DNA from 2 places in the Brenneria roseae subsp. americana genome. Region 2 is predicted to be linked to the other one. Evidence: predicted binding sites of a transcription regulator. Region 2 holds the regulator's gene; the other holds the start of a gene.

Region 1 (16,376 bases), on a different contig from region 2:
AGGTTGAATTACAGGAATCCCTGACGCCGGTTTACCCCACGACGGAAGGGGTTCGTCAGGCAACGTTGCGTAAGTTAACCGATCAGGCGCTGGCTTTGCTGGATGCCAATCCCATCGATGAACTGTTGCCAGAAGAACTGAGCCACTCGCTTATCAGTCTGCCGGAAGCCCTGCATATCCTGCATCGTCCACCGCCTGATATGCAACTCAGCGAGCTTGAGCAGGGTAAGCACCCGGCGCAGCAGCGGCTTATCATGGAAGAGTTGCTGGCACATAATCTGAGTATGCTGGCGGTTCGTGCCGGTGCCCAGCGTTATCGGGCATTATCACTGCCGGTCAATGATCGCCTTAAACAGCGCCTGCTTGCCAACCTGCCTTTCTCGCCCACACAGGCGCAGGATCGGGTCGTCGGCGAAATTGAAGCTGACATGGTCAACGATTTTCCCATGATGCGACTGGTTCAAGGGGATGTAGGGTCAGGCAAAACGCTGGTTGCTGCGCTAGCGGCACTACGCGCTATCGCGAACGGTAAACAGGTGGCGCTCATGGCTCCCACCGAGTTACTGGCGGAGCAACATGCCTATAATTTTCGTCAGTGGTTTGAACCACTGGGGATTGAAGTGGGCTGGCTGGCCGGAAAGCAAAAAGGGAAAGCCCGTCAGGCACAGCAAGAGGCCATTGCCAGCGGTCAAGTATCTATGGTGGTAGGTACGCATGCCATCTTCCAGCAGCAGGTAAAATTTAATGGACTGGCGCTGGTGATTATTGATGAACAACACCGTTTCGGTGTACATCAACGTCTGGCCCTGTGGGAAAAAGGCGAAGAGCAGGGATTTCATCCTCACCAGCTCATCATGACGGCGACACCGATCCCCAGAACGCTGGCGATGACCGCTTACGCCGATCTGGATACCTCCGTCATTGACGAACTGCCGCCGGGAAGAACGCCCGTTACCACTGTCGCTATCCCTGATTCACGCCGTAGTGACATTATTCAGCGCGTGAACAGCGCCTGTCAGCAGGAAGGTCGGCAAGCCTATTGGGTTTGTACGCTGATTGAAGAATCCGAGCTATTGGAAGCCCAGGCCGCCGAGGCAACCTGTGCGGAGCTGAAAGCGGCGTTGCCCGGACTTTCCGTCGGGCTGGTACATGGTCGGATGAAAGCGCAGGAAAAACAGGCCGTCATGCAAGCTTTCAAACAGGGGGAACTGCAATTGTTAGTTGCCACGACGGTTATCGAAGTTGGCGTCGACGTTCCTAATGCCAGCCTGATGATTATCGAAAACCCAGAGAGGCTGGGGCTGGCGCAGCTTCATCAGTTACGTGGCCGGGTTGGCCGTGGTGCGGTTGCCTCACACTGCGTACTGCTTTATAAAACCCCGCTTAGCAAAACGGCGCAGAAACGTCTTCAGGTATTGCGCGATAGCAACGATGGATTTGTCATTGCGCAACGCGATTTGGAAATTCGTGGCCCCGGTGAGTTATTGGGCACCCGCCAGACGGGTAATGCCGAGTTCAAAGTGGCGGACCTGCTACGCGATCAGGCGTTAATCCCGCAGATACAGCGTGTCGCCCGCCACCTTCATCAACGTTACCCAGAACATGCCAAGGCATTGATTGAACGTTGGTTACCGGAACGAACCCGCTATACCAATGCCTGAACATCAGGCCATGTTACTGCGCCTCATCCAATAACCCTTCAAATAACAAGTCATTATCTACCAGATGAATTTCATATCAGAAACAGCGTTTCGCAAACGTTTGCTTTTGCCAAAGAGATCATTAAAATGCCCTCTTTGTCATTTCAGGTACGCCAACTATTATGACCATCACCACCACGGATATCCCTCAGCCAGATATGGCCGCCGCCCCTAAACGCAGCGAATTAATCTACCGTCTGGAGGACAGACCTCCTCTGCCGCAGACCCTGTTTGCAGCCTGTCAGCATCTGCTGGCGATGTTTGTCGCGGTGATCACGCCAGCCATGCTGATTTGTCAGGCATTGGGATTGCCGGCACAGGACACACAGCACATCATCAGCATGTCGCTTTTTGCCTCTGGCCTTGCTTCTATTTTGCAGATTAAAACCTGGGGCCCCGTAGGCTCAGGCCTGCTGTCTATTCAGGGCACCAGCTTTAATTTTGTTACCCCATTGATTATGGGCGGCCTGGCGCTGAAAAACGGGGGGGCGGATGTTCCCACCATGATGGCGGCCTTGTTCGGTACGCTGATGGTCGCTTCCTGCACAGAAATTGTCCTTTCGCGCTTTTTGCACCTTGCGCGCCGCATTATCACCCCGCTGGTATCAGGAATTGTGGTGATGATTATCGGTCTGTCGCTGATTCAGGTTGGCCTGACATCGATCGGCGGCGGCTATGCCGCGATGAACGATAATACCTTTGGCGCCCCGAAAAATCTGTTGCTGGCAGGTATCGTTCTGGCCGTGATTATTGTACTGAATCGCCAGCGTAACCCCTATCTGCGCGTGGCATCGCTGGTGATAGCCATGGCGGTAGGTTATCTGGGCGCGTGGATCATGGATATGCTGCCGGGCAGCGCACCGGCAGCGGAAAGTTCACTCATCATGGTGCCAACGCCGTTGTATTACGGTCTGGGCTTTGACTGGAATTTGCTCATCCCGCTCATGCTGGTCTTCATGGTGACCTCACTGGAAACCATTGGCGATATTACCGCCACCTCCGACGTATCAGAACAACCGGTCAGCGGGCCGCTGTACATGAAACGCTTAAAGGGCGGCGTATTGGCAAACGGCCTGAATTCCTGCCTGTCAGCAGTTTTCAATACATTCCCGAACTCCTGCTTTGGTCAGAACAACGGCGTCATTCAACTCACCGGCGTTGCCAGTCGCTATGTCGGTTTTGTCGTTGCACTGATGCTGATCGTTCTGGGACTGTTCCCGGCCGTCAGCGGCTTTGTACAGCATATTCCTGAGCCGGTACTGGGCGGCGCGACAATCGTCATGTTTGGTACTATCGCTGCATCCGGCGTTCGTATCGTGTCTCGCGAGCCGTTGAATCGCCGCGCGATCATGATTATCGCGCTTTCTCTGGCCGTAGGTCTGGGTGTGTCACAGCAGCCGCTGATTCTGCAATTCGCGCCTGAGTGGATGAAAACGCTGCTTTCTTCCGGTATTGCTGCGGGTGGTATCACCGCAATCGTACTGAATCTGGTTTTCCCCCAGGAAGAGAAATAATACCCGCCAGCGTCAATCACGCTGGCTATACCCGATATATTTTACGTTACAGGGATATATACCCTAAATAATTCGAGTTGCGGGAAGGCGGCAAGGGAAGGAATCCCGATGAGCTTACTCAGGTAAGTGATTCGGGTGACTGAGCGCAGCCAACGCACATGCAACTTGAAGTATGACGGGTATACACCAATAAAAGCGACGCGTGGTGCAACACGGGTCGCTTTTTACTGTCTGTAACTGCATTATCTATTGAGCCTTATGGGCAATTGCGGCATAAACTCAGTATCCCTGACGATTGGCATGGACAGACACGATGAAATTTCTCGGGAAATTATTGCTGACGCTACTCCTGCTGGTATTACTGGCGCTGGTTATTTTATATGTATTACTGCAAACGGCATGGGCGGCAGGCTGGGTTAGCAATTGGGTGAATCAAAATACAAATTATCAGCTTTCATTAGGCAAAATTAGCCATGACTGGTCTTCACTCAACCATATTCAGTTGAAAGACGTCACCTTTGGTCATAAGGACCAGCCGCCGACACTCTCAGCCCCCACCGTCTCGGTCGGTCTTGGTATGCGTCAGATCACCGATCCGCGTCACTTTTCCAGCCTGGAACTGGAAGGCGGTACGCTGAATCTGTCGTCCACGGCCGTTACGCTGCCTATCGAAGCAGACATTTTACAATTACGGTCGATGGCATTGCAGGCGCAGGATGGCGACTGGCGTTTGAATGGTCAGGTAATCAACGGTGGCATCACCCCCTGGCAGCCAGAAGCGGGATATCTACTGGGCAAGCAAGGCCGCTTTCAGCTCAGCGCCCGTTCATTGCGGCTTAATGATATTCCTGCCAGTCAGGTTCTGATGCAAGGCGAAATCAACCAGAACCAGCTTATTTTGAGTAACTTCGGTGCCGATGTGGCGCAGGGTCAGCTCACAGGCAACGCCAGCCGCGGGGAAGATGGCAGTTGGCAAATTGGTAACCTGCGACTGAGCAACGTTCGCCTCCAAACACCGCGGGCCATACAGGATTTCTGGGAACCGATCACTGCAATTCCGTCCGTGGCGGTCAATCGCTTCGATTTGATTGATGCCCGAATTGAAGGGCCGGGATGGGCGTTTATCGATCTTGATGTGACGTTGCAGGATGTCACCTTTAAAAAAGGTGATTGGGAAAGCGAGGACGGCGAACTGTCCTTCAACGCCACCGATATTGTCAACGGCAGTATGCACTTCATCGACCCCATCGTTAATCTGGCTCTCTCACCGGACGGCGTGGATATCAAGCAGTTTACTACACGCTGGGAAGGTGGCCTGCTGCGAACCAACGGTAGCTGGCAACGTAGTAACCACCGTCTGCTGTTGAATGAATTTGTCGTGGCGGGCATGGAATACACCCTGCCGGCCGACTGGCGTCAGCATTGGCAAACGTCGCTGCCTGACTGGCTGACAGAGGTGACTATCCGAAAATTCACGGCGAACCGCAATCTGCTGATCGATATCAACCCGGATTTTCCCTTCCAGCTTACCGCGCTGGATGGATACGGCAGCGATCTGGTGCTGGCGCGTAATCATGAATGGGGCATTTGGGCTGGCAGCCTGAATCTGAATGCCAGCGATGCCACCTTCAATAAGGTGGATATCCGACGTCCGTCATTGGCTTTGACCGCCACCGACAGTCAGATTTCCATCACCGATCTCAGCACATTTACGCAGGCGGGCCTGCTGGAAGCTAAAGCCACCATCAGTCAACAGCCTGCCCGTGAGTTTTCATTTACGATGAGCGGACGTTCCGTCCCGATGGATATCTTGACGCGCTGGGGATGGCCGACATCACCCTCTGCCCCCGCAGGCAATTCGAATCTGCAATTGCAGCTTAATGGGCAGCTTGCCGCCAGTACGCCGTTGAAACCAACGTTAACTGGTTCACTTCAAGGCGTTGACAGTAACGGGCAGCCTATCAATCAGCAAATGCATCAAGGAACATTAACGACGCATACCGAGCAGTAAACATCATCACGGGTGATGGCGATAACGCCATCACCGTATTTCCGACCCGCCTTGTTCCAGAGGATCTTCCGGCTTCGCGGGTAAAACAATATAAATCCCTTCAAACAAGGCGCCTTTTATATCATCGCCAAACAGCTCCACATTCAGTTGGACTCTGGCTTTGCGCCCACGGGCAAGGCGATCCAAATCACCGCTTAGTGAGCCAAGATCGGCAACCGCACTTGGCCTGCCCATCACGGGTGTGCTGTAACGAATATGCGCATCAGCCAGAATAATCGTTCCGCCCAAATGCCTTTCACGCAATAACAGCCAGATCAATCCCCAGCCTGTCAGCGTAGCAAGCGAAAACATACTCCCGGCAAACAGCGTGTGATGAGGATTCTGATTACCTGTTTCCGGCATTGTAGTAATAAATTTCTGCCCGGTGTATTGGCTGATGCGCACGCCCATTTTTTCGCTCAGCGGAATATGCTCATACCAGGCCTGCTGTAACTGACCGCACCAATCCGGACGATGTAAAATATCATCCAGCGTCGCAACCGGTTTAATCATCAGAAAATGTCGTATCGGCGTAGTCTGTGGCGCGGTGATTTCGCCCTGATTGACAAACCCCAGCTTGGCGAAGAAATCGATGGCGTCTTCACGCGCGCTGCATACTACGCGCTTTACTCCTTCCTGACGCGCCACCGACTCCAGAGTCATGGCCAGCAATGTCCCTAACCCTTTCCCCCTAACCTGCGGATGTACCGCTAAAAACCGGATTGCCGCTTCATTATCGGCATTGATGGAAAGGCGTCCAATCGCCACCAGCCGCCCTTGTTCGTCAACCACGGTCTGATGGTGCGCCAGCGCGTCATAGGCGTCACGCTCAGAGCCAAGAGGCTGATGCAGAGGTTTACGCAGCATCTCCCAGCGGAACTGATAGTACGCATCAAGTTCTTCGGCGCTTTCAGGTACTCTCAGGTGGTACATAACCATTCCCCTTTAAAACCATGCTTAATGAAAACCACATCTCATTAAAAAATACGTCATACCTGTAACCAGAAGGTCACCGGACCATCATTAACCAATGCGACTTTCATGTCTGCGGCAAAACATCCTGTTTCCGTATGAATAGCCCGTTCACGGCACTGTCCGACGAAATACTGATAGAGACGATCGGCCTGCGCTGGCGCCGCGCCGCGGGAAAAACCGGGACGCATTCCTCTCTGGGTATCAGCCACCAGCGTAAATTGCGACACCACGAGTACACTGCCGCCGGCCTGACTGACATTAAGGTTCATTTTGCCATTTTCATCACCGAATATTCGGTAACCCAAAACCCGTTCGCAAAGCCGCTCAGCCTTTTGTTCATCATCGCCTTGCTCAACGCCCAGCAATACCAGTAATCCTTGCCCAATTTCCCCCACAATCGCATGGTCTACGGTGACACTGGCGCTGGAAACTCGCTGAATTAACGCGATCATAGAACGTTTTCACTCCTGTTTTTATGATGTTGGCAGGCTTCATCGCAGAAAGGTACGATGAAACCGATTAACAATGGCTTACACACTGGCCGTGGCTGACTGTGTGGCGAAAAAGTCCGGGATCGCCTGACGATCGGTCACCAGAATACTGTGGATCCCCAGCGCCTGGGCAGCGGCAACATTGGCGGGGTTATCATCAAAGAAGATTGCCTGCTCCGGCGCGACGCCTTCCTGCGTCAACACATACTGATAGATAGCCGCTTCTGGCTTGCGTAAACCGATATCCTGTGACAGATAAAGACGATCGGCTGCGTTCTCCACTTCGGGGAACAAAACCGGCCAATGACCACAGTGCAGGCGGTTGGTATTGGAAAGAATGACGACACGATGCCCATCCTTTCGCAGCTGCTGCATGATCGCGATCGCCTCCGGACGCAATGCCACAAAAATAGCCTGCCAGCCCGCGGAAAACTGCTCGAAGCTCAACGAAATCCCCATTTCATGACATAGCTGTTCAGCAAATTCTTCATCACTGATTTCGCCACGTTCATGCTGTTCAAACGCTTCTCCCATGACAAAACGCTCTTTCAGCGTCGCCAGCGGCGCACTGCTGAGATTGCTCCAAACGCCTAAAACCCGGTTGAAATCAATATCGATGACGACGTTGCCCAAATCGAAGATATAAAGCATGGTCTCTCCTCCTGATATAACCGTTGGTTTTTCACTGTAGCGGGAAATCGCAAAACTGAACAGGGAGGATGAACAGGAAAAAATGAAAGCAGAGATGTAGATAAAAACGATGCGCATAAAAAAGGGCATCCGAAGATGCCTTTTGCACAAAAGAAATCACTGATAAAAATCAGCCTTCTTTCGGGCCGCGGTTAGCACGTTTGCGATCGTTTTCGGTTAGATAACGCTTACGAATACGAATCGACTGAGGCGTGACTTCAACCAGTTCATCATCATCGATAAACTCCAGCGCTTGTTCCAGAGACATTTTGATGGCCGGAACCAGTGTCGTGGCTTCATCCGTACCGGAAGCACGCATGTTGGTCAGTTTCTTACCGGTCAGACAGTTTACTGTCAGATCGTTTGAACGTGAGTGAATACCGATAATCTGGCCTTCATACACTTCAGCACCGTGTCCCAGGAACAGTTTGCCGCGATCCTGCAAACTGAACAGGGCGAACGCCACCGCTTTACCCTGACCGTTGGAGATCAGAACGCCATTCTGGCGTTGACCGATTTCACCCGGGCGTACGTCATCGTAATGACTGAAGGTGGAATACAGCAGACCGGTACCCGACGTCATCGTCATGAATTCGGTACGGAAACCGATCAGACCGCGAGCAGGGATCAGGTAATCCAGACGAATACGGCCCTTGCCATCAGGGATCATGTCTTTAACATCACCCTTACGCTCACCCATAGCCTGCATGACCGCGCCCTGGTGCTGTTCTTCGATATCCAGCGTTACGTTCTCGAATGGCTCCTGCAAGCGGCCATCGATTTTGCGATTGATAACTTTAGGACGAGAAACCGCCAGTTCGAAACCTTCACGGCGCATGTTTTCGATCAGAACCGACAGGTGGAGTTCACCACGGCCTGAAACGCGGAATGCGTCAGCGTCTTCGGTTTCTTCAACGCGCAGCGCGACGTTATGCACCAGTTCTTTGTTCAGACGCTCAAGGATCTGACGAGACGTCACATACTTCCCTTCTTTACCGCAGAACGGCGAAGTGTTGACGTTGAAGTACATGGTCACGGTCGGTTCATCAACAGACAGCGCAGGCAAGGCCTCAACCGCGTTCACATCACAGATGGTATCGGAGATGTTCAGCTCGCCCAGACCCGTGATAGCAATAATATCACCCGCTTCAGCCACCGCCGCTTCGATACGTTCCAGCCCCATATGGGTCAGAACCTTACCGACTCTACCGTTACGAGTTTTGCCTTCGCTATCAATGACAGTGACCTGCTGGTTAGGCTTCACACGACCGCGTTTGATACGGCCAATACCGATAACACCCACGTAGTTGTTATAGTCTAACTGGGAGATCTGCATCTGGAACGGCGCTTCAAGCTCTACTTTAGGCGCAGATACGTGGTCAACGATCGCCTGATACAGCGGAGTCATATCTTCCGCCATATCATTATGATCATTACCCGCGATCCCCATTAACGCTGATGCGTAAATGATAGGGAAATCCAGTTGCTCATCCGTCGCATCCAGGTTCACGAACAGGTCGAACACCTGATCGACAACCCAGTCAGGACGCGCCCCGGGACGGTCAACCTTGTTGATCACCACAATCGGTTTCAGACCATTAGCAAATGCTTTCTTGGTCACAAAACGGGTCTGCGGCATCGGACCATCCATTGCGTCAACGACTAACAGCACCGAGTCAACCATCGACATTACACGTTCTACCTCACCGCCGAAGTCGGCGTGTCCAGGGGTATCCACGATGTTAATGCGGTAGTCTTTCCAATTAATGGCGGTATTTTTGGCGAGGATGGTAATTCCACGCTCTTTCTCCAAATCGTTGGAGTCCATTACACGTTCGGTTGCTTCAGTACGTTCTCCGAAAGTTCCGGATTGTTGCAACAACTTATCGACCAGGGTGGTTTTCCCATGGTCAACGTGCGCAATAATGGCGATGTTACGCAAATTTTCGATCACAGCTTTGCCTCAGGCATTTAGAAATAGCGCGCTATTGTACACGTATTAATCGAGGGACTAAACAAGATCACAAGCATCTATGATAAACAACCCAATGCTGCCTGCTTTGTGATCCCTTTCACGGTGCAAAAACGCTACAAGAGTGAACCAAAGCACCAAATTGGTGCGCAAGCTCACCACAAAGCACCATTTTGGTGCTATAACCTATAATGGTGCAGAGGTCTTCACGCGGAAAGCCCCTAAGAGCAACACATTGCACGTATTTAAAAAGTTGGCACACTTTTAGCTTTAGTTTACGCACGGTAACAACATCAATCCACAATGATATTCGTTCCACGACGATAAATAACAATCGGGAGAACCAAGTATGTCCGCAGAACATGTTTTGACGATGCTGAATGAACATGAAGTGAAGTTTGTTGATTTACGCTTCACCGACACCAAAGGTAAAGAACAGCACGTCACCATTCCGGCTCATCAAGTTAACGCTGACTTCTTTGAAGAAGGTAAAATGTTTGATGGTTCCTCGATTGGCGGCTGGAAAGGCATTAACGAATCCGACATGGTCTTGATGCCAGATGCGAGCACTGCCGTTATCGACCCGTTCTTTGAAGAGTCTACTCTGATTATCCGTTGCGACATTCTGGAACCAGGCACCATGCAGGGCTACGATCGCGATCCGCGCTCTATCTCCAAACGTGCTGAAGACTTCCTGCGTTCTTCCGGTATTGCCGATACGGTGCTGTTTGGGCCGGAACCAGAATTCTTCCTGTTTGATGATGTTCGCTTCGGCAGCAACATCTCCGGTTCTCACGTAGCCATTGACGACATCGAAGGTGCGTGGAACTCCGGCACTAAATACGAAGGCGGCAACAAAGGCCACCGTCCGTCAGTAAAAGGCGGTTACTTCCCGGTTCCACCAGTAGATTCTTCACAGGATCTGCGTTCTACCATGTGTCTGACCATGGAAGAAATGGGTCTGGTTGTAGAAGCACACCACCATGAAGTAGCCACCGCTGGTCAGAACGAAGTGGCAACCCGCTTCAATACCATGACCAAAAAAGCAGATGAAATTCAGATTTACAAATACGTCGTACATAACGTTGCTCATGCGTTCGGTAAAACCGCGACCTTCATGCCAAAACCCATATTCGGTGACAACGGTTCCGGTATGCACTGCCATATGTCTTTAGCCAAAAACGGCACCAACCTGTTTGCTGGCGACAAATACGGCGGTCTGTCTGAAACTGCGCTGTTTTACATTGGCGGCATAATCAAACACGCTAAAGCCATCAACGCATTATCCAACCCGACCACCAACTCTTATAAGCGTCTGGTCCCGGGTTACGAAGCGCCAGTAATGCTGGCTTACTCCGCACGTAACCGTTCTGCGTCTATCCGTATTCCGGTTGTCGCAAGCCCGAAAGCACGTCGTATCGAAGTTCGCTTCCCGGATCCGGCGGCTAACCCGTACCTGTGTTTCTCAGCATTGCTGATGGCGGGTCTGGATGGCGTGATCAACAAAATCCATCCTGGCGATGCAATGGACAAAAACCTGTACGATCTGCCGCCAGAAGAAGCGAGTGAAATCCCAACCGTTGCCGGTTCTCTGGAAGAAGCGCTGAACGCACTGGATGCAGACCGCGAGTTCCTGACCCGTGGTGGCGTGTTCACTGACGACGCTATCAATGCTTACATCGAACTGCGCAAAGCAGAAAATGACCGTATTCGCATGACTCCGCATCCGGTTGAGTTTGAACTGTACTACAGCGTGTAATTACTGCGATTAGCCGTACAGTAAAACAGTAGCCCAATCGTGCTGACGGTTAGGCTACTGACAGAATAAATCGTTAGTTTGTTTTTGTGGCGGGCTATTCATGTTCGTCACCCCGGTAGGGACTGTTGCGGTGCGACGGGCTAACGTTACGTTAATAAAAATTTTTCCTGAAAATTTTTTGTTGCCGTGGAAACTTTTCAGCCCATCTCATGATGGGCTTTTTTCTCCACAAACTCTGAAGTTGCAACATCATATCCATCATATACACTACTATGCACCAATATGGTGCGGGAGTCTGCGTTATGGCAACAGGCACGCTGCCCGATGCTGGGCAGATCCTAAATTCTTTAATCAACAGCATCTTATTGCTGGATAGCGATCTGGCGATTCATTATTCCAACCCGGCAGCGCAACAATTATTGGCACAAAGCTCGCGTAAATTATCAGGTACGCCGTTACCTGACTTGCTGGGATATTTTTCTCTGAATATAGATTTGATGCGTGAGAGTCTGGATTCAGGGCAAGGTTTTACGGATAACGAAGTCACCATCGTCGTGGATGGTAAAGCCCATATCATGTCGCTTACCGCGCAACGGGTGCAGGGGGATTTCATTCTGCTGGAAATGGCGCCGATGGATAACCAACGTCGTCTTAGCCAGGAGCAACTCCAGCAGGCTCAGCAACAGGCCGCCCGAGATTTGGTCAGAGGGTTGGCGCACGAGATAAAAAATCCACTGGGTGGATTACGTGGCGCCGCGCAGCTACTCTCCAAAGCCTTACCCGATCCGGCGTTGACCGAATACACCAAAGTGATCATCGAACAGGCGGATCGTCTGCGCAATCTGGTTGACCGTCTGCTTGGCCCTCAGCAGCCCGGCCTGCATGTCACCCAAAGCATCCATCAGGTTGCGGAGCGGGTATGCCAACTCGTTTCTCTGGAAAAACCTGACAACGTGACGCTGGTGAAAGATTACGATCCCAGCCTGCCTGAACTCACACACGACCCAGATCAGATCGAACAGGTGTTACTGAACATCACGCGTAATGCGCTACAAGCATTAGGTAAGGAAGGCGGCACCATCACGTTGCGTACCCGTACAGCATTTCAGCTCACCTTACATGGTGTGCGTTATCGCCTCGCTGCACGCATTGATATTGAAGATGACGGCCCAGGTGTACCGGCTCAGTTACAGGATACGTTGTTTTATCCAATGGTCAGCGGTCGGGAAGGTGGCACAGGTTTGGGATTGTCCATTGCACGCAGCCTTATCGATCAACACTCCGGTAAAATTGAATTTAACAGTTGGCCAGGACACACCGAATTCTCGGTCTACCTGCCCATTCGCCAGTGAGGTTCACAATGCAACGAGGGATAGTCTGGATTGTCGATGACGATAGCTCCATCCGTTGGGTGCTCGAACGTGCGCTCACTGGTGCGGGGTTAACCTGTGCGACGTTTGATAACGGAAACCAGGCTCTGCATGCGTTGGCAACACAAACGCCAGACGTACTGTTGTCCGATATCCGTATGCCGGGAATGGATGGGCTGGCATTATTGCAGCAAATAAAACAACGTCATCCTATGTTACCGGTCATCATTATGACTGCGCATTCCGATCTGGACGCTGCCGTCAGCGCCTATCAGCAAGGCGCATTTGATTACCTTCCAAAACCTTTTGATATCGACGAAGCGGTCGCGCTGGTCGAACGTGCCATCAGTCACTATCTGGAACAGCAGCAGCCCGTTCGTAGTCAACCGATCAACGGCCCGACAACAGATATTATCGGTGAAGCGCCTGCAATGCAGGATGTGTTTCGGATCATTGGCCGTCTGTCACGTTCTTCCATCAGCGTGCTGATTAACGGGGAATCCGGTACCGGTAAAGAACTTGTAGCCCATGCTCTGCACCGCCATAGCCCGCGGGCCAAGGCACCTTTTATCGCCCTGAACATGGCGGCAATTCCAAAGGATTTGATCGAATCAGAATTGTTTGGCCATGAGAAAGGCGCATTTACCGGCGCCAATCAAATTCGTCAGGGACGCTTCGAGCAAGCCGATGGCGGTACGCTGTTTCTGGATGAAATCGGCGATATGCCGCTTGATGTCCAGACTCGTTTATTGCGCGTATTGGCTGACGGTCAGTTTTATCGGGTTGGTGGCTACGCCGCGGTTAAAGTGGATGTGCGAATTATTGCGGCTACGCACCAAAACCTTGAACTGCGGGTACAGGAAGGAAAGTTTCGTGAAGACCTCTTTCACCGTCTGAATGTTATTCGTGTTCACCTGCCGCCGCTGCGTGAACGCCGTGAGGATATTCCTCGCCTGGCGCGCTACTTTTTGCAGGCAACGGCCAAAGAACTGGGCGTGGAACCGAAAAATCTGCATCCGGAAACAGAAACGGCACTCACCCGCCTGCCCTGGCCTGGCAACGTGCGGCAACTGGAAAACACCTGTCGCTGGTTAACGGTCATGGCGGCTGGTCAGGAAGTGCTGATTCAGGATTTGCCACCAGAGTTATTTGAAACCACCGCTCCCGATTCCACCGTACATATGTTGCCTGACAGTTGGGCAACCTTATTGGCACAGTGGGCAGATCGGGCATTACGTTCCGGTCATCAAAATCTGTTGGCAGAAGCGCAACCCGAAATGGAAAGAACCTTGCTCACCACCGCGCTGCGGCATACACAGGGACACAAGCAGGAAGCGGCCCGCTTATTGGGATGGGGAAGAAATACCCTTACGCGCAAGCTGAAAGAACTGGGAATGGAGTAATCAAGGCTTGCACATCTATTTTGTGCAAGCACTTTTCACCGTAGCGCAAGGATAGCGGTATCGCCTCTAAACCGTCAGGCGGCCCCCAAAACAAGCCGCCGTGGGTGATCCAGAAACACACTCGTGCTACTTCGGAAAGCAGCTGGTGACAAGCGGTGAAAATTAGCGTGAAAAATACAATCTGGCGCACGAAATTGTCATAAATTTGTTCTTTACTTGCCGTTGGCCAGCAGTATGATCGTGTCGCTGATTCGGGAGGAGTAACATGCTGGATTCATTAATTTCCATAGTGACACACAGTGCTGAAATAAGCTCTGCTGCGAGCCATTCACCGCAAACAGCGATTGCCGCTGTCCTGTGCGCCGCTTTGATCAACTTCTTTAGTTAATACACCGCCATCTCAATGCCGGTGTTCTCACTAAAGAGGTATCACTATTAAAAAAACAGCCGCGTAACGTGGCTGTTTTTTATTAGATCACCCGAGAAAATTGCTGCGTCCGTATTTTATCCCGCAGATAATTATCGAAACACATGCAGATATTACGGATCAACAGACGCCCTTTCGGCGTAACCGCAATCCCGGCTTCCTGCATATCCACCAGCCCATCAGCCGCTAATGGCGCCAACTGCTGCAAATCCTGCGCAAAATAGGACTGAAAATCGATACCGTAATCCGCTTCAATTGCCTGATAGTTTAGCTGGAAATTACAAATCAGCGTCTTGATGACATCACGCCGGATGCAATCATCCTGCGTCAGTTGCAATCCACGCCACAACGCATTCCCAGAATCCCTGACCTGAGCATAATAGCGTTTCAGCTCCTTCTGGTTTTGGGCATAACTATCACCGATCATACTAATCGCCGATACCCCCATGCCCAGCAAATCGCTATCTCCCTGGGTTGTGTAGCCCTGGAAATTACGATGCAGCTTTCCCGCCCGCTGCGCCACCGCCAGTTCATCATCTGGACGTGCAAAGTGATCCATACCAATAAACTGGTAACCTGATTGCGTCAGGGTGCTGATTGTCTGCTGCAAAATCTCCATCTTCTGTTCTGCATCCGGCAAATCAGCCTCTTTGATTTTCCGCTGAGCCGCAAACAAGCTGGGTAAATGCGCATAGTTAAACACACTGAGCCGGTGTGGGTTCAGTTCAGCGACACGCTGTAGCGTAAATGCAAAACTTTCAGGGGTCTGCTTTGGCAAGCCATAAATCAGGTCAATATTGGTTGACGTAAAACCCAGAGATTTCGCTCGCGCGATCAATGCAAAAATGAAATCTTCATCCTGTTCACGATTGACCAGATTCTGTACTTCTTTATTAAAATCCTGTACCCCCATGCTCAGGCGATTAAATCCTTCGGCACGCAGGTGATCGAGAACATCCAGCTCAATTTCACGAGGATCAACTTCCAGCGACAGCTCGGCCTGAGCTGAAAAGGAATATTGCTCACGCAGCAGCCGCATCAAGCGACTAATTTGCGATTTATTCAAATAGGTCGGCGTACCGCCTCCCCAATGCATTTGCGTCACCGTTCGTCCGGCAAACAACGGGGCCCGCTGGCGGATTTCCTGCTCCAGCACATCAAGGTATTCATCCGCTTTATGCTGCTGGCGCGTGACCAGCTTATTACAGCCGCAGAAATAGCACAGACGGTGGCAAAATGGGATATGGACATATAGCGAGAGCGCTCGCTGTGGATAACGCGCAATAGCCTGCCGAAAAGCAGGCTCATCGAACTGTTCACTGAACTCCAGCGCGGTGGGATAAGACGTATAACGGGGCCCGGAATAGTTATATTTTTGAATCAGGGCTAAATCCCAATCAACTGACTGCACGGACATGCTGCTCACTCCTTCCTGTCTTTGTTATTGGCCAAATCCTTGCCCTCCCTCTACGGGGTCGCCGGAGACTTACCTTTTTACGGATCGTTTAAAAACGCTCCCGGCGTTTTTTTATTCGTCTCATCCATGAGACTCACCCTAAGGGCCGCCATAAATGGCGTTTAAAAACGTTCCCGGCGTTTTTTTCTTGGGCGTATCAATGACGATCGGCCATTCATAACTGCACGATGTAATCGGTTTTTCCGTTTCGACAGGAGCCAGAGTTTACCTAACAGGCAAAACAGATAAAACGTAACCAGCAATACCAGTAACAGAAACAGCAATTTCATCGATTAGAATGCATCTTTCGGGTTATTGCGCTTCAGAAGTTGCAGCATATCTTCCGGTTGCTCTTCTTCGTCATCCCCCAGTTCGATACCAAGTTGTTCCATCAACATATCAATACGATCCAGCGTTTCATCAACCCAGGATTGCTCTTTGGCACTCAGCGTTTCTCCGTTATCCAGACGATCCAGCAGCGCGTCCAAACGAGTATCGTTTTCCAGCATCGCCAGTTCTTCTTCGGGCGACATGGCGGCAGGTGTTACCGTTTCTTTGGCTGCCCGGGC
Region 2 (16,376 bases):
GGGATCAACGAACGCTTATCGCTTAGGCCGAGCCAGGAGCGCCATTTCGTCAGCCGGCCGGCTGTCTCGTCCGACGCCTGCGCCGCTCGCTCACACAATGCCTGGTGTATGGTTTCCAACCGCATGACGGTTTGATGCTGTACCTCATCAGGTTGATACTCTCCGGCGGAAAGTGCCTGCTGGTAAAGCGCCAATGGTGTCGTTCGCTGCATAATGATCGCAATCCCTGAGAAAAAAAGTTAATTGTGTTTTGTCGCGAGTTGTCGTCGATTTGAACCGTAATCGTAGCAGTTAACTGCCTTGATGCCTGAGATGCATCAACATTACCCTAAGTCATCACGCTTCAGGATTCCACTCAGACAAGGTTAGCGGTTATAGTGGCTATTATTAAGTGAAAAAACCCTACGTGGACAACGAAGTCAAAATAGGAGTCATTATGACCTGGGAGTATGCGCTGATTGGTTTAGTTGCCGGTATCATTATTGGTGCTGTCGCCATGCGTTTTGGCAACCGTAAGCTGCGGCAACAACAGGTTCTGCAGAACGAGCTTGAAAAAAGCAAAGCCGAACTGGAAGAATATCGTCAGGAGCTGGTCGGACACTTTGCCCGTAGCGCTGAGCTGCTGGATAACATGGCGCACGATTACCGCCAGCTTTATCAGCATATGGCGAAGAGTTCCAATAACCTGCTGCCTAATGTTCCCGGCCAGGATAATCCGTTCAAATATCGTCTGACGGAAGCCGAAGCCGATAACGATCAGGCGCCGGTTGATATGCCACCACGTGACTATTCGGATGGCGCGTCAGGTTTACTGCGGGGAGAACGCCCAACCCGCAAGTAGACGTGACGAGGAGGATTTCTGCGTGAGGTTTCATCGGGCCTCACGCCTTCCCTGTCCCCGCAGTATCCCGCCTAAAATCCCGCGCCGTAGGCTATAGTTACAAACTACTGACGAAACATCAGTGAACTTTACACACTAATCGCCAGTCTGACTCTTCACCGCATGTTTAAGTTTATATATCATCATTTTATTCATCCGCTGGTCGTGAGAGAGTTAATCAACAATGAAGAAAAAATCTTTATTATTTAGTGCATTAGCAATGAGCATCGGCTTAACCCTGTCCACGCTCCCGGCGGCGAATGCCGCGCTGCCCGCCGTGGTTCAGGGACAGCAGATACCAAGCCTGGCGCCAATGCTTGAAAAAGTCTTGCCTGCGGTCGTCAGCGTGCATGTGGAAGGTACGCAGGTACAACGCCAACGTGTACCGGAAGAGTTTAAATTCTTCTTCGGTCCCAATTTCCCAACCGACAAACAAAGCTCACGTCCTTTTGAAGGACTGGGCTCTGGTGTGATTATCGATGCAGCCAAAAGCTATGTCCTGACCAATAATCACGTCATCAACAATGCCGATAAAATTCGCGTGCAGTTGAACGATGGACGCGAATATGAAGCCAAACTGATTGGGCGCGACGAACAATCCGACATTGCCCTGCTTCAGTTAGTGGACGCCAAAAATCTGGTTGCCGTCAAAATGGCGGATTCCGACCAGCTGCGCGTCGGTGATTTTGCCGTTGCGGTGGGTAATCCGTTCGGCCTTGGACAGACGGCCACCTCCGGCATCATTTCCGCACTGGGTCGTAGTGGGCTGAATCTGGAAGGGTTAGAAAACTTTATTCAGACCGACGCCTCCATCAACCGCGGCAACTCCGGTGGCGCATTGGTCAACCTTAACGGTGAACTGATCGGGATTAACACGGCCATTCTGGCCCCGGGTGGCGGGAATATCGGCATTGGCTTTGCCATTCCCAGCAACATGGCGCAGAACCTGGCTCAGCAACTGGTTGAATTTGGCGAAGTCAAACGGGGTGTTCTGGGGATCAAAGGCAGCGAGATGACGTCCGAAATGGCGAAAGCCTTTAAGGTCGATGCACAGCGCGGCGCGTTCGTCAGCGAAGTGCTGCCAAAATCTGCTGCGGCCAAGGCCGGAATCAAAGCGGGTGACGTACTGACCTCGCTGGATGGGAAACCCATCAGCAGTTTTGCCGAATTGCGCGCCAAGATAGGCACCACCGCGCCGGGTAAAACCGTGAAAATCGGTTTACTGCGTGAAGGTAAACAGCAGGAAGTCTCCGTCGTGCTGGATAACAGCGCAACGTCCACCACCAGCGCGGAAACCTTATCTCCCGCCCTGCAAGGCGCTTCTCTGACCAACGGCCAGTTGAAAGACGGCAGCAAAGGCGTACAGATTGATAATGTCACCAAAGACTCTCCAGCCGCGCAGGTCGGTTTGCAGAAAGGCGATATCATCATCGGTGTTAACCGTGAGCGAGTGGAAAACATTACCCAGCTCCGTAAGCTGCTGGAAGCCAAACCATCCGTGCTGGCTCTGAACATCGTTCGCGGCGACGAAACGATTTACCTGCTTCTGCGTTAATCGCCACCGGGAAGATCGCGGCGTGCCGTTTTGCCGAACAACGGACACCCGCCCGGTCTGAGAATCGGACACAGTATCCTGCTGTGTCCGGTAATCTCGTGTTATTCTCGGCATCATATCCATCTTGCACAGTAAAACACGCTTATGCTTGCTAAGTTATTACGTTCCACCCTACTCGGCGTGATCGCCGCAGGCATCCTGTTGGCCGCGGTTCCCACGCTGCGCCCTGCGGCATGGCAGAAGACCGATGACACATCAGCCTCCGCCACACCCGTCAGCTATTACGACGGGGTCCGCCGTGCAGCACCGGCCGTGGTGAACATCTATGACAAAGTCCCCAATACGGATCAGACAACCGAACTCAATATCCGCACGCTGGGCTCTGGCGTCATCATGAGTGACAAAGGCTATATCCTGACCAACAAGCACGTCATTAATAACACACAGCAAATTCTGGTCGCGCTTCAGGACGGCAGGCTCTATGAAGCAATGGTTGTCGGCTCAGATAGCCTGACCGATCTGGCGGTTCTGCAAGTTAACGGCGTCAATTTGCCCGTTATCCCGATCAATACCAGTCGTATCGCGCACGTGGGCGATGTCGTCATGGCTATCGGCAATCCCTACAACCTGGGACAAACCATTACCCAGGGGATCATCAGTGCGACAGGGCGTGTCGGGCTGAGCGCGGTCGGACAGGACAGCCAACAAAATGGCCGGCAAAATCTTTTGCAAACCGATGCATCCATCAACCATGGAAACTCCGGCGGCGCTCTGGTGAATACGCTGGGGGAACTGGTCGGCATCAATACGCTGTCCTTTGACAGGAGTGCCGACGGCGAAACGCCAGAAGGGATTGGTTTCGCCATTCCCGTTGAGCTGGCGACCAAGGTGATGGAAAAACTTATCCGCGATGGCCGCGTCATTCGCGGCTATATCGGCATCAACGGGGTACAGATAGAAGATCTCGAAAGTATCGAAAACGGCAGCCGTCAGGGACGCCCTAACGGTATTCAGGTTAGAACCGTCGATATTGGAGGCCCCGCGGATAAAGCAGGGATTCAGGTCGAAGATATATTAGTCAGCGTTAACAATAAACCGACACGTTCGGTTATCGAAACCATGGATCAAATTGCAGAAATACGGCCCGGAACCGTCGTTCCCGTGGTGATCAAGCGCGGCCCTAAAGAAATCAAGTTAGACATGACGATTCAGGAGTTTCCGGTCAACTGAATTCGGCGGGCAGGGCTGCCCCTGCCATAAAAAAACCGGGTGGATTATCCACCCGGCTGCTAATCATAATACCGACGCCGCGCTCACGCTTAATCGTGTTCTTTTACACGCTCAATGTTCGCCCCTAGCGCCCGTAATTTATCTTCAATGCGCTCGTAACCACGATCGATATGATAAATACGGTCAACGATGGTTACGCCTTCGGCGATACAACCTGCCAGCACCAGACTCGCTGAAGCACGTAAATCGGTTGCCATGACCTGCGCACCGGACAGTTTTTCCACGCCGTGGCAAATTACCGTATTGCTTTCAATTTCCGCCTGTGCCCCCATGCGGATGAGTTCCGGCACGTGCATAAAGCGGTTCTCGAAAATCGTTTCGGTAATGACGCCCGTTCCTTCCGCCACCAGGTTCAGCAGGCTGAACTGAGCTTGCATATCGGTAGGGAAACCCGGATGTGGCGCAGTACGAACGGTTACCGCTTTCGGCCGTTTTCCGTGCATATCCAGGCTGATCCAGTCCTCACCGATCTCGATATCGGCCCCTGCTTCACGCAGTTTAGCCAGCACCGCATCCAGTGTTTCCGGGTGGGTCTGGCGACAAACGACCTTCCCGCCGGAAATGGCTGCCGCAACCAGAAAGGTCCCGGTTTCAATACGATCAGGCAGCACGCGATAAACCCCGCCGCCCAGACGCGCCACACCTTCGATAATCACTTTGTCGCTGCCCGCGCCGCTAATTTTGGCGCCCAGCGTATTCAGAAAGTTCGCCGTATCAACAATTTCCGGCTCACGCGCAGCGTTCTCAATAATGGTGGTACCTTCAGCCAGCGTTGCCGCACTCATAATGGTCACGGTGGCGCCCACGCTGACTTTATCCATCACAATGTGGGCGCCTTTCAGACGGCCATCGACGGAAGCCTTCACATAGCCTTCTTCCAGCGTGATTTTTGCCCCCAATTGCTCAAGGCCATTGATGTGCAAATCCACCGGACGCGCGCCGATCGCGCAACCACCGGGCAAAGAAACCTGACCTTGCCCAAAGCGCGCCACCAACGGTCCCAATGCCCATATTGATGCGCGCATGGTTTTCACCAGGTCGTAAGGCGCGCAAAAAATATTAACCTCGCTGGCGTCCACGTGTACTGAACCATTACGTTCAACACGCGCCCCCAGTTGAGTAAGCAACTTCATTGTTGTATCAATGTCCCGCAGCTTCGGCACATTCTGGATTTCTACCGGCTCTTCTGCGAGCAGGGCAGAAAACAGGATCGGCAGTGCGGCATTTTTGGCTCCGGAAATGGTGACTTCACCAGTTAGCCGGGTTGGCCCCTGCACACGAAATTTATCCATAGTCGCTGTTTCTCAATGTTTCAATTCAATATGGCGTCATATGACGACAAGCTTAAAAACCATTCAGCTTGCGGTCGCGCTGCCACTCTTCCGGCGTATACGCCTTAATCGACAGCGCATGAATACGGTTATCCGCGATGTACTCCATCAGCGGAGCATACACTGCCTGCTGTTTTTTCACCCGACTCATGCCAGTGAAAAGCTCACCGACAGCGATGACCTGAAAGTGGCTGCCATCGCCAGAAACATGGACTTCCTCGAGTGCCAATGCCTTCATCAGCACATCTTTAATTTCATTATTTTCCATCACTCTCGATTTCTATGTCAGGGGGGATGATAAACAGGGTGGTATCTTAGATGAATACGGCATTATCTTAAACAAAGAAATCCCCCTACCCTTCATCTTTCAAGCCGCAGGCGCGTGTCCCGCGGCTTGAAATCTATTGGTATAGACATAACGCAAAAAAGGGGGATTTGACAACGAATTGTCGATGCGCGCTATGCCGTTTGAGACACAGGGATGATTTCATTCAGGTTATACAATGCAATCAGCGTTTTTAGCCGATCGCCAGCCCCAATAATCTTCAGTCCGCCTCCCTGCGAAGCGGACTGGTGATAAAAATGTATCAGCAAAGCCAGCCCCGCCGAGTCAACACGCTCCAGACCAGAAACATCCAACGCCGTTTTACCTGACAGCAACGTATCACGCTGCTCCCAGAGCGGTAACAGCGTTTCGCGATCCAGATCGCCGGTTAATACCAACGTCGATTCCAGTGACTGCCAGCTCAGTGCATTCGCCATGTCTCTACCCAGATTAGTTGTTTTGCTTATCCAGCGTGATCGGCTGCTTCGCCGCGGCGGCAAGCTGTTGGGTCAGGCCGTCAACGCCTTTTTGACGCAGCGTAGCCGCCCATTCATTTTGCTTGGTCGTAATCATGCTGACGCCTTCCGCAATCATGTCATAGGCCTGCCAGTTGCCGCTTTGGCTATTTTTACGCCATTGGAAATCCAGACGTACCGGCGGCCGGCCGCCGTTATCGATAATCGTCACGCGAATGGCAATAATGTTGGCATCGCCCAACGGCTGATCGGGTGCGATTTGATAGGTTTGCCCGTGATATAACGCCAGAGCCTGACCGTATGCCTGTTCCAGATAGGCTTCAAATGCCTTGAAATAGGCATCGCGCTGAGCGGGTGTCGCATCCTTATAGTAACGGCCAAGAACCAACGCACCGGCATATCTGACCTGCACATACGGCAGAAGCTCTTCGCGTACGACATTACGCAGATAGTCTGGATTTTGTCTGATGCGCGGCTGCTCGGTTTTTAAGCGGTTAAAAGTTTTTTCCGCCGCTTCATTCATCAAGCTATAAGGGTTCGTTTGATCGGCAGCGTTGGCCAATGGCGCAACCACCAGTAAAGCCACCATCAGTAAACGTTTAAACATGCAGATATCCTCTTATGGATGTGAATGTGAAGTAACGGGCTGGCTCTGAGTTTCGGGCGTCACCGCCTCGTCAGTCGCCGGGCCAGAACCTGTCTGACCGGCATTATCCTCGCTGGCGCCACCGCTCTTATATAGGAATTGACCGATGAGATCCTCCAATACCATCGCTGACTTGGTGTCCTGAATAACACCGCCGTCTTTCAGTATTGAGGTTCCCATCTCTTCATCTTCAAAACCGATATTCAATGCCAGGAACTGTTCGCCCAGCAGGCCGGAGGTGCGGATTGCCAGAGAACTGGTATCGGGGATATGGTCATAGCGCGCCTGAATATCCATCGCTACGCGGGGAAGGTAGGTTTTCTCATCAAGCGAGATATCCGCTACCCGCCCAATGACCACACCGCCGATTCGAATTGGTGAACGCGCTTTCAGACCGCCGATATTGTCAAACGTCGCGTACAGGCGATAGGTAGGTTCACTACCGATTGATTTGAGATCGGCGACCTTCAGGCACAAAAAGATGATGGCGCACAGCGCAATCAGCATGAATGCGCCAACCCAAACTTCATTTTTCTTTGTTTGCATTGAATCAGTTCCCAAACATCAGTGCTGTCAGCACAAAATCCAATCCCAGTACCGCGAGCGATGAGTGCACAACGGTACGGGTCGTCGCCCGACTGATTCCTTCTGAAGTAGGAATCGCATCATAGCCGTTAAACAGCGCAATCCAGGTCACAGTAATCGCGAAGACGATACTTTTAATCACGCAGTTCAGTACATCCTGCCGCCATTCAACCGCTCCCTGCATGGCAGACCAGAAGAACCCGCTGTCGATGCCTTTCCAGTCCACGCCGACCAGCGCCCCTCCCCAGATACCGACGGCGACAAAAATTACCGCCAGCAACGGCATACTGATTAATCCGGCCCAGAAACGCGGTGCGACAACGCGACGCAATGGATCAACCGCCATCATTTCCATACTGGACAACTGCTCGGTCGCCTTCATCAGACCAATTTCCGCGGTCAGCGCCGATCCGGCACGTCCGGCAAACAGCAATGCGGTAACCACCGGCCCGAGTTCACGGAGCAGCGAAAGCGCCACCATCATGCCCAGACTGGCTTCCGCACTGTAGGTGGTCAGAATAAGGTAACCTTGCAAACCGAGCACCATACCGATAAACAGACCGGATACCATGATGATTAACAGCGACTGAACACCGACGCTATACAGTTGTCTGATCAGCAGCGGCCACTGTTTCCTGAATTCAGGTTTGCCCACCAACGCATTAAACAGCATCAGTCCGGCACGGCCAAACGAGGCACAGGTAGAAATTCCCTGACGTCCTAACGACGCCAACGCCTGTAATAACATGAGTTCGTTAACCCCCTGAACCTAACAGTGCGGTTTTATAATCATCCGCCGGGAAGCGGAAAGGAACGGGACCATCGGCAATGCCATCCAGAAACTGGCGCACCCGGGGGTCATCGTTCATTTTCAGCTGTTCCGGCGTCCCTTCCGCCACAACCTGCCGCTCGGCAATAATATAAGCGTAATCGGCAATACTCATGACTTCCGGCACGTCATGAGATACGACAATACAGGTCACACCCAGCGCATGATTCAGTTCATCAATCAACTTGACCAGCGTTCCCAACGTGATCGGATCCTGCCCGACAAAAGGCTCATCGAACATAATCAGCTGCGGATCGAGCGCGATCGCCCGCGCCAACGCCGCACGCCGCGCCATCCCGCCAGAAAGCTCCGCGGGCATCAGGTCGGCCGCTCCCCGTAGCCCCACGGCCTCCAGCTTCATCATTACCGTGCTGCGCAGCAGCGGCTCCGGCAACCGGCTGTGCTCACGCAGCGGCCAGGCGACATTATCAAACACGTTCAGATCGGTAAATAACGCGCCAGACTGAAATAACATGCTCATTTTTTTACGGGCATTGTACAGTTCCGTGCGTGACAGCGATGGAATATTGTCGCCATCAAACCAGATTTCCCCGCTGTCCGGCGAAAGCTGCCCGCCAATCAGGCGAAGCAATGTTGTTTTACCGATACCGGAAGGTCCCATGATCGCGGTGACTTTCCCTTTGGGAACGTTCAACGTGATATCTGTAAAAATCGGCCTCTCTCCGCGTCGAAAGCTCATGCCGCGGATCTCAACCAGATTGGTATCCTTATGGTTCATTATCTCATATTCCTTACCGATCAGCGTATTAGCTGCGATCGTCAGTTTTAAACGAATTGCGGTGATGCGGCCCTATCTCTAAATCCTAATGGTTGATATCCTGCAAAGCCCGAGTTTTACAAAAACTTACCGTAAGTTCTTGTCCCAAATGGCTGAACAAAACCGCCATAGGTTTTACTTTTCCGCCCTACACAGTCAGAATTAACGCTAATGATGAAAAGCGTTTTTTTGTTCGAAATTCGTCCAGAAATACTGGCTTATCAATCAGTGAACCAGTGATTATACCTTAATAAAGGACGCGGCATGCTTTTTGCGACAGTACTCTTGATCGTTGGTTTGGTATTACTGGTATATGGTGCCGATCGTCTGGTATATGGTGCCGCCATTCTGGCGCGCGTTTTGGGTCTGCCGCCTTTCATTATCGGCCTTACCATCGTTGGTTTCGGCACCTCGCTGCCCGAACTGATTGTCTCCGTGACCGCCGCGCTGAACCATCAGATCGATATGGCCGTCGGTAACGTGTTGGGCTCCAATATCGCCAATATCCTGTTAATTCTCGGCAGTGCCACGCTGATCCGCCCTTTGACCGTGCATTCCGAACTGTTACGCCGTGAATTTCCGCTTATGCTGCTGGTCACCGTTTTATGTGGCTTTTTACTTCATGATAGCTATCTGAGCCGTACCGACGGCGTGATCCTCCTGACCGCCGCCGGGATATTCCTGTTCCTGATGATCCGAATGACCCGTCTGGCGCAGCAGGAAGGCGTAGACAGCCTGACGCGGGAACAGTTAGCCGAACTGCCGCAGGCCGACAGCAATCAAATGGTCGCCGTTTTATGGCTGATTCTCGGCCTGATTATTTTACCCATGGCCGCCCGCATGGTGATCGACAATGCCACCGTACTTGCCCGCTATTTTAATATCAGCGAACTGACCGTCGGCCTCACGGTGCTGGCGATTGGCACCAGCCTGCCCGAATTGGCCACCGCCATTGTTGGTACGCTGAAAAAGGAAGATGATATTGCGCTGGGTAATCTCATCGGTTCGAATATCTTTAATATCGTCATCGTGTTGGGCGTACCGGCGCTGCTTTCGCCAGGTGCGCTCAACCCCCTTGCCTTCGGGCGTGATTATTGGGTCATGTTGGGAGCCAGCGCGTTGCTGGCGGCGCTGTGCCTCAGCAGAAAGCGTCGTATCGGGCAAGGTGCCGGCGCGCTGTTGCTCTGCGCGTTTGTCGTTTATCTCTCGGTATTGTTCTTTGTTTGAGTAGCCCGTGGTCTGATTAGCAAATTGTTTGATTAACCAGAACATCAGGGTATTAACCAAAACATCAAAACAAGCAGGATTACTCAGGTATGTCACATTTTGAACTACAACCCGGTTTTGATTTTCAGCAGGCAGGCAAACAGGTTCTGAATACCGAACGCGAAGGCCTGGCACAGTTGGATCAATACATTGACGATCATTTCACTCAAGCCTGTGAAAAAATCTTCCACTGTCAGGGGAAAGTGGTCGTTATGGGGATGGGAAAATCCGGCCATATCGGCTGTAAGATGGCCGCCACCTTCGCCAGTACCGGAACGCCCGCTTTTTTTGTCCATCCCGGCGAAGCCAGCCATGGCGATCTGGGCATGGTAACGCCGCACGACATCGTGATCGCCATTTCCAATTCCGGCGAATCCCACGAAATTCTGTCGCTGATCCCGGTGCTGAAACGCCTGCGGGTTTTCCTGATTTGCATGACCGGTAATCCCGAAAGCACCATGGGGAAAGCGGCGGATATCCACCTGTGCATCCATGTTCCGCAAGAAGCCTGTCCGCTTGGCCTGGCGCCGACCAGCAGTACGACCGCGACGCTGGTGATGGGAGACGCGATGGCCGTCGCGTTATTACAGGCTCGCGGTTTCACCGCCGAGGATTTTGCCCTCTCCCACCCCGGTGGCGCACTAGGCCGCAAACTTTTGCTGCGCGTCAGCGATATCATGCACTCGGGTGAAGAAATGCCTCATGTTCCCCATGACGCCTCTCTGCGCGACGCCCTGTTGGAAATTACGCGCAAAAATTTGGGTATGACGGTCATTTGCGACGCGGACATGAAAATCCTCGGTATCTTCACCGATGGGGACTTACGCCGAATCTTCGACATGAAGATTGACTTGAACAGCGCGCGCATTGCTGATGTGATGACCGTCGGCGGTATCCGGGTCACAGCGCAAACGCTGGCCGTGGATGCCCTGAACCTGATGCAGTCACGTCATATTACCTCGCTGCTGGTTGCGGAAAACGATCGTCTGGTCGGGATCGTTCATATGCACGATATGCTGCGCGCAGGCGTGGTGTAATATGCCCTCGCAGATAACCCGTCATCGCACGGAAAATACGCAATAGCGAAGTAAACACACTGTAGACCAAAAGAACCAAGGATAAACGTCAATGAGTGAAACCAGGGCACAAACCGATACCTGCTATGGACCTGTCGATCGGCAGGTACTGGATAAGGCCCGTGAAATTCGCCTGTTAATCTGTGATGTTGATGGGGTAATGTCGGATGGCCTGATTTATATGGGCAATCACGGCGAAGAGCTGAAAGCCTTTAACGTTCGTGATGGCTATGGCGTCCGCTGCCTGCTGACGTCCGGTATTGAGGTCGCCATTATTACCGGTCGGTCGGCCAACCTGTTGGCGGATCGCTGTAAGACACTGGGGATCACTCACCTTTATCAGGGACAATCCGATAAGGTTTTGGCCTTCAACGATCTGTTGGATAAACTATCCGTAACGGCCAGCCAGACCGCCTATATCGGCGATGACCTGATCGACTGGCCGGTGATGGCGCAGGTCGGCCTGAGCGTTGCCGTGGCAGACGCACATCCGTTACTGTTGCCGCGGGCTGATTACGTTACGCGCATCGCGGGTGGACGTGGCGCAGTGCGTGAACTTTGCGATTTGATCCTGTTTGCGCAGGATAAGCTGGAGCATGCCAAAGGGTTGTCGATATGAGTAAAACCAAGCGTTGGCTGACAGCTTTGCTGGCATTGCTGGCTCTCATTCTGATCGGCTGGAATATTGCAGATAACGAAACGGCGGCACCGGCAGACACCGCTACCCCTGCGGTACCGGTGTATACCAGCGAGAAAACCACCACTCAGGTTTACAGCCCGGCCGGGAAGCTGAGCTACCGTCTGATCGCGGACAAGGCGGAATATTTCGATGACGAGCAGTTGAGCTGGTTTACGACGCCTATCGCGACATTGTTTAACGAACAGGGAACGGCAACCTGGTCAGTGCGCGCCGATCGCGCCAAGCTGACAAAAGATAAGATGCTCTATCTGTACGGGCATGTCGAGGTTAACAGCCTGACAAACGACTCACAGTTGGAGAGAATCAAAACAAACAATGCCCAGGTGAATCTGGTCACTCAGGATGTCTCTTCCGATGATGAAGTCACCCTGTACGGCGCCAGCTTTACTTCCAACGGGATGAAAATGCGCGGAAATCTGCGTAACAAGACAGCCGAGTTGATCGAAAAGGTAAAAACCTCCTATGAAATCCAAAACCAATAACCTGATGCGTAACACCCTGATCGCCAGCTCGTTGTTAGCCGTCAGCGTTTCCACGCTGGCCGTCACCGGGGATAGCAATCAGCCTATTCATATTGACTCAGAGCAGCAATCTCTGGACATGCAGGGCAACACGGTAACGTTCACCGGCAATGTCGTCGTGAAACAGGGAACGATTGAAGTCAAAGCCGACAAAGTCGTCGTTACCCGGCCACAGGGGGCACAGGGTCGTGAAGTTATTGAAGGCTACGGCAACCCCGTGACGTTCTATCAGATGCAGGACAACGGCAAACCCGTAAAAGGCAATGCCCAGAAAGTTCGCTATGAACTGGCTAATGATTTTTTGGTGCTGACCGGTGATGCCTATCTGGAGCAGGTGGACAGCAATGTGAAAGGCGACCGCATCACTTATCTGGTGAAGCAACAGCAGATGGAAGCCTTCAGCGATAAAGGTAAACGTGTTACTACGGTATTGGTTCCTTCTCAGCTTCAGGAGAAAACGAACAAGAGCTCATCCTCCCCCTCTCAAAAACCGCAACCACGAGTCACTGAATAACTTATGGCAACATTAATCGCAGAAAACTTGGCTAAGGCGTATAAAGGCCGCAGGGTTGTGGAAAACGTCAGCCTTACCGTCAACTCCGGCGAGATTGTTGGCCTATTGGGGCCGAATGGCGCAGGGAAAACGACAACATTTTATATGGTTGTCGGCATTGTCCCGCTCGATGAAGGGCGCATTGTGATTGACGACGACGATATCAGTCTGCTTCCTTTGCACGACCGCGCCCTGCGCGGGATCGGCTATTTACCGCAGGAAGCGTCGATTTTTCGCCGGTTGAGCGTCTATGACAACCTGATGGCCGTTTTGCAAATCCGTAAAGATCTGACCTCGGAGCAACAGGAAGACCGGGCGAATGAACTAATGGAAGAATTCCATATTATTCATTTACGCGATAGTCTGGGACAATCGCTCTCCGGTGGTGAACGGCGCCGGGTTGAAATCGCCCGGGCACTGGCGGCAAATCCCAAATTCATCCTGCTGGATGAGCCATTTGCCGGCGTTGATCCCATTTCGGTCATTGATATAAAAAAAATAATTGAGCATCTGCGTGACAGCGGGCTTGGTGTGTTGATTACCGATCATAACGTCCGTGAAACGTTGGATGTTTGCGAGCGCGCCTATATTGTGAGTCAGGGACACCTGATCGCCCACGGCTCCCCGACCGAAATCTTAGCCGATGAGCAGGTAAAACGCGTCTATCTGGGCGAAGGCTTCCGACTCTGATAGGGTAGTGTTTCCATTGAATAGTATATAAGGAAGTTGGCGCTACTTATGAAGCAAGGTTTGCAACTCAGGCTTAGCCAGCAACTGGCCATGACTCCACAGCTACAGCAGGCAATCCGTCTGTTGCAACTGTCCACGCTTGAACTGCAACAAGAGATTCAACTGGCGCTGGAAAGCAATCCGTTACTTGAGCAGACGGACAACCACGAAGAAATAGAGTCATTCGAGATGGCCGACAGTGATTCGCTGGATACCGGTGAAGCACTGGAACAAAAAGATATGCCGGAAGAGCTGCCGCTTGATGCGACCTGGGACGAAATCTATTCCGCAGGCACGCCCTCCGGTACCGGTACGGATTACCGGGATGAAGAGTTACCGATCTATCAGGGAGAAACGACACAAACCCTTCAGGACTACCTGATGTGGCAGGTGGAACTGACGCCTTTTTCAGATACCGATGCGGCGATAGCGACGTCCATCGTCGATGCGGTGGACAATACCGGCTATCTCACTGTGCCGCTGGAAGATATTCTGGACAGCATTGGAGATGAAAACGTCACGCTGGATGAAGTAGAGGCCGTACTCAAGCGGGTACAACGTTTTGATCCCGTAGGGGTCGCCGCGCGCGACCTGCGCGACTGCCTGCTGGTACAGCTTTCTCAGTTTGCTGAGGATACGCCGCGCCTCGCGGAAGCGAAGCTGATTGTAAGCGACTACCTCGACCTGCTGGCCAACCATGATTTCCGCAGCCTGATTCGCTCAACCCGTCTGAAAGAAGACGTACTGAAAGAAGCATTGGCGCTGATTCAATCCCTCGATCCCCGTCCGGGCCAATCCATCAATACCGGTGAATCCGAATACGTCATTCCTGACGTGCTGGTACGCAAGATCCAGGGACATTGGGTGGTCGAATTGAATACCGACAGCGTGCCCCGGCTCCAGATCAATCAACAATATGCCGCGCTGGGCAATAGCGCCCGTAGCGATAGCGACGGTCAGTTTATTCGTAGCCATTTACAGGAAGCGCGCTGGTTAATCAAAAGTCTGGAGAGCCGTAATGATACCCTGCTCAAAGTGACTCGCTGTATTGTCGAACAACAGCAGGATTTTTTCGAACAGGGTGAAGAATTCATGAAGCCGATGGTGCTGGCCGATATCGCCCAGGTGGTGGATATGCATGAATCCACCATCTCCCGGGTAACCACACAAAAGTTTCTGCACAGTCCACGCGGCATTTTTGAACTAAAATATTTCTTCTCCAGCCATGTGAATACCGACAACGGCGGTGAGGCTTCGTCAACGGCTATCCGGGCGCTGGTCAAAAAGTTAATCGCCGCAGAAAACCCCGCCAAGCCTTTAAGCGACAGCAAACTGACTACGCTGCTCTCTGAACAGGGCATTATCGTGGCGCGGCGTACGGTGGCGAAATATCGAGAGTCTTTATCTATCCCACCATCAAATCAGCGTAAACAACTGGTTTGATCTCAACAGAGAAGGAAGACACTATGCAGCTCAACATTACCGGACACCACATCGAAATTACCGAACCTTTACGCGATTTCGTGAATACCAAGTTTGCCAAGTTAGAGCAATATTTCGACCGTATCAATCAGGTCAACGTGGTACTGAAAGTGGAGAAAGTACAACAAATTGCCGATGCTACAGTCCACGTCAACGGTGGGGAGCTGCACGCTACATCAGAAGCGGAAGATATGTATGCCGCTATCGATTTGCTGATCGATAAGCTGGCTCGCCAGCTCAATAAGCATAAGGATAAGCTGAAACAGCACTAGTTTTTTTCTTGCCCGCGGGCAAGAAAACAGACCCAGCCCATGCATCCTATGGGCTGGGCTCACCAGCAGTGAAAGTGTCGTTAAGTGAATATAAAATGAATAACGTTCCCGTTTTGCAACTCAGTACCGTGTTACGTCCAGAGTGCACCCGAAGTTCTGTCCATTGCCAGAGTAAAAAACGAGCACTGGAAATTATCAGTGAGCTAGCTGCCAAACAGCTTAATCTCCCCTCACAGATTATTTTTGATGCCATTCTCACCCGCGAGCGAATGGGCAGTACCGGCATTGGCAATGGTATTGCCATTCCCCATGGTAAGCTTGAGGATGAAAACGCGCTGGGAGCAATCGGGGTATTTATTCAGTTGGATCAACCTATCGCTTTCGATGCCATTGATAATCAAGCCGTTGATTTGCTTTTTGCCTTGCTGGTTCCGGCAGAACAATGTAAAACCCATTTACATACGCTGTCGCTTATTGCCAAGCGTCTGACAGATAAAGCGATTTGTCGGCGTCTGCGGGCGGCGCAAAGTGATGAAGAGCTGTATCAGATCATGACGGAAGCCGGTTAAGTCAGTGGCAGTCATGTTTACGATGTATGGTGATCCAATCGGGAACCGGAGATTACTTGCAATCCGTGTTTTACTTGTTCATTTTCTAGCAATTCATTATAAACATAATGGCATAGAGAGTTCGCCGTCACGTTGCCAGAGGGGAGTCGTCAGATGGTGCTGATGATTGTCAGTGGTCGCTCAGGGTCAGGAAAATCTGTCGCTCTGCGCGCGCTGGAAGACATGGGGTTCTACTGTGTAGATAACCTGCCAGTGGTTTTATTGCCGGAGCTGGCCAATACGCTTGCGACACGCAATATCTCCGCAGCGGTCAGCATTGACGTGCGCAATATGCCGGAATCGCCGGAAATCTTTGAGCATGCAATGAAACAGCTGCCGCAGAGTTTTTCACCACAGTTGTTGTTTCTGGATGCCGATCGCAATACGCTGATCCGTCGTTACAGTGATACTCGCCGTCTGCACCCCTTATCCAGTAAGAATCTGTCGCTGGAAAGCGCCATTGATGAAGAAAAC

The links. Region 2 encodes sigma-54, which starts transcription at its own class of promoters, with help from an activator protein. Its sites were predicted from a motif close to GTTGGCACANNTTTCGCTNT; they were not measured.
Region 1: glnA (glutamate--ammonia ligase) is a predicted target of sigma-54. The motif match lies at 9,645-9,664, and genes of this name have one in related genera.

The regions. Positions count from the first base shown of each region.
Region 1 is NZ_QDKJ01000012.1:8,334-24,709, reverse strand. It holds gene recG (ATP-dependent DNA helicase RecG) at 1-1,661, shown strand, start outside; gene B4923_RS15005 (nucleobase:cation symporter-2 family protein) at 1,823-3,214, shown strand; gene B4923_RS14995 (AsmA family protein) at 3,528-5,225, shown strand; gene fabY (fatty acid biosynthesis protein FabY) at 5,256-6,197, opposite strand; gene dtd (D-aminoacyl-tRNA deacylase) at 6,254-6,691, opposite strand; gene yihX (glucose-1-phosphatase) at 6,770-7,381, opposite strand; gene typA (ribosome-dependent GTPase TypA) at 7,551-9,374, opposite strand; gene glnA (glutamate--ammonia ligase) at 9,742-11,151, shown strand; gene glnL (nitrogen regulation protein NR(II)) at 11,454-12,503, shown strand; gene glnG (nitrogen regulation protein NR(I)) at 12,512-13,924, shown strand; gene B4923_RS20795 (YshB family small membrane protein) at 14,190-14,312, shown strand; gene hemN (oxygen-independent coproporphyrinogen III oxidase) at 14,395-15,768, opposite strand; gene yihI (Der GTPase-activating protein YihI) at 16,101-16,376, opposite strand, start outside.
Region 2 is NZ_QDKJ01000005.1:39,281-55,656, reverse strand. It holds partial or broken gene zapE (cell division protein ZapE) at 1-212, opposite strand, end outside; gene zapG (Z-ring associated protein ZapG) at 437-841, shown strand; gene degQ (serine endoprotease DegQ) at 1,065-2,435, shown strand; gene degS (outer membrane-stress sensor serine endopeptidase DegS) at 2,580-3,665, shown strand; gene murA (UDP-N-acetylglucosamine 1-carboxyvinyltransferase) at 3,755-5,017, opposite strand; gene ibaG (BolA family iron metabolism protein IbaG) at 5,070-5,324, opposite strand; gene mlaB (lipid asymmetry maintenance protein MlaB) at 5,516-5,818, opposite strand; gene mlaC (phospholipid-binding protein MlaC) at 5,832-6,464, opposite strand; gene mlaD (outer membrane lipid asymmetry maintenance protein MlaD) at 6,477-7,049, opposite strand; gene mlaE (lipid asymmetry maintenance ABC transporter permease subunit MlaE) at 7,054-7,836, opposite strand; gene mlaF (phospholipid ABC transporter ATP-binding protein MlaF) at 7,844-8,656, opposite strand; gene B4923_RS07670 (calcium/sodium antiporter) at 8,960-9,922, shown strand; gene kdsD (arabinose-5-phosphate isomerase KdsD) at 10,012-10,998, shown strand; gene kdsC (3-deoxy-manno-octulosonate-8-phosphatase KdsC) at 11,090-11,656, shown strand; gene lptC (LPS export ABC transporter periplasmic protein LptC) at 11,653-12,219, shown strand; gene lptA (lipopolysaccharide ABC transporter substrate-binding protein LptA) at 12,200-12,772, shown strand; gene lptB (LPS export ABC transporter ATP-binding protein) at 12,776-13,501, shown strand; gene rpoN (RNA polymerase factor sigma-54) at 13,550-14,983, shown strand; gene hpf (ribosome hibernation promoting factor) at 15,007-15,294, shown strand; gene ptsN (PTS IIA-like nitrogen regulatory protein PtsN) at 15,390-15,863, shown strand; gene rapZ (RNase adapter RapZ) at 16,017-16,376, shown strand, end outside.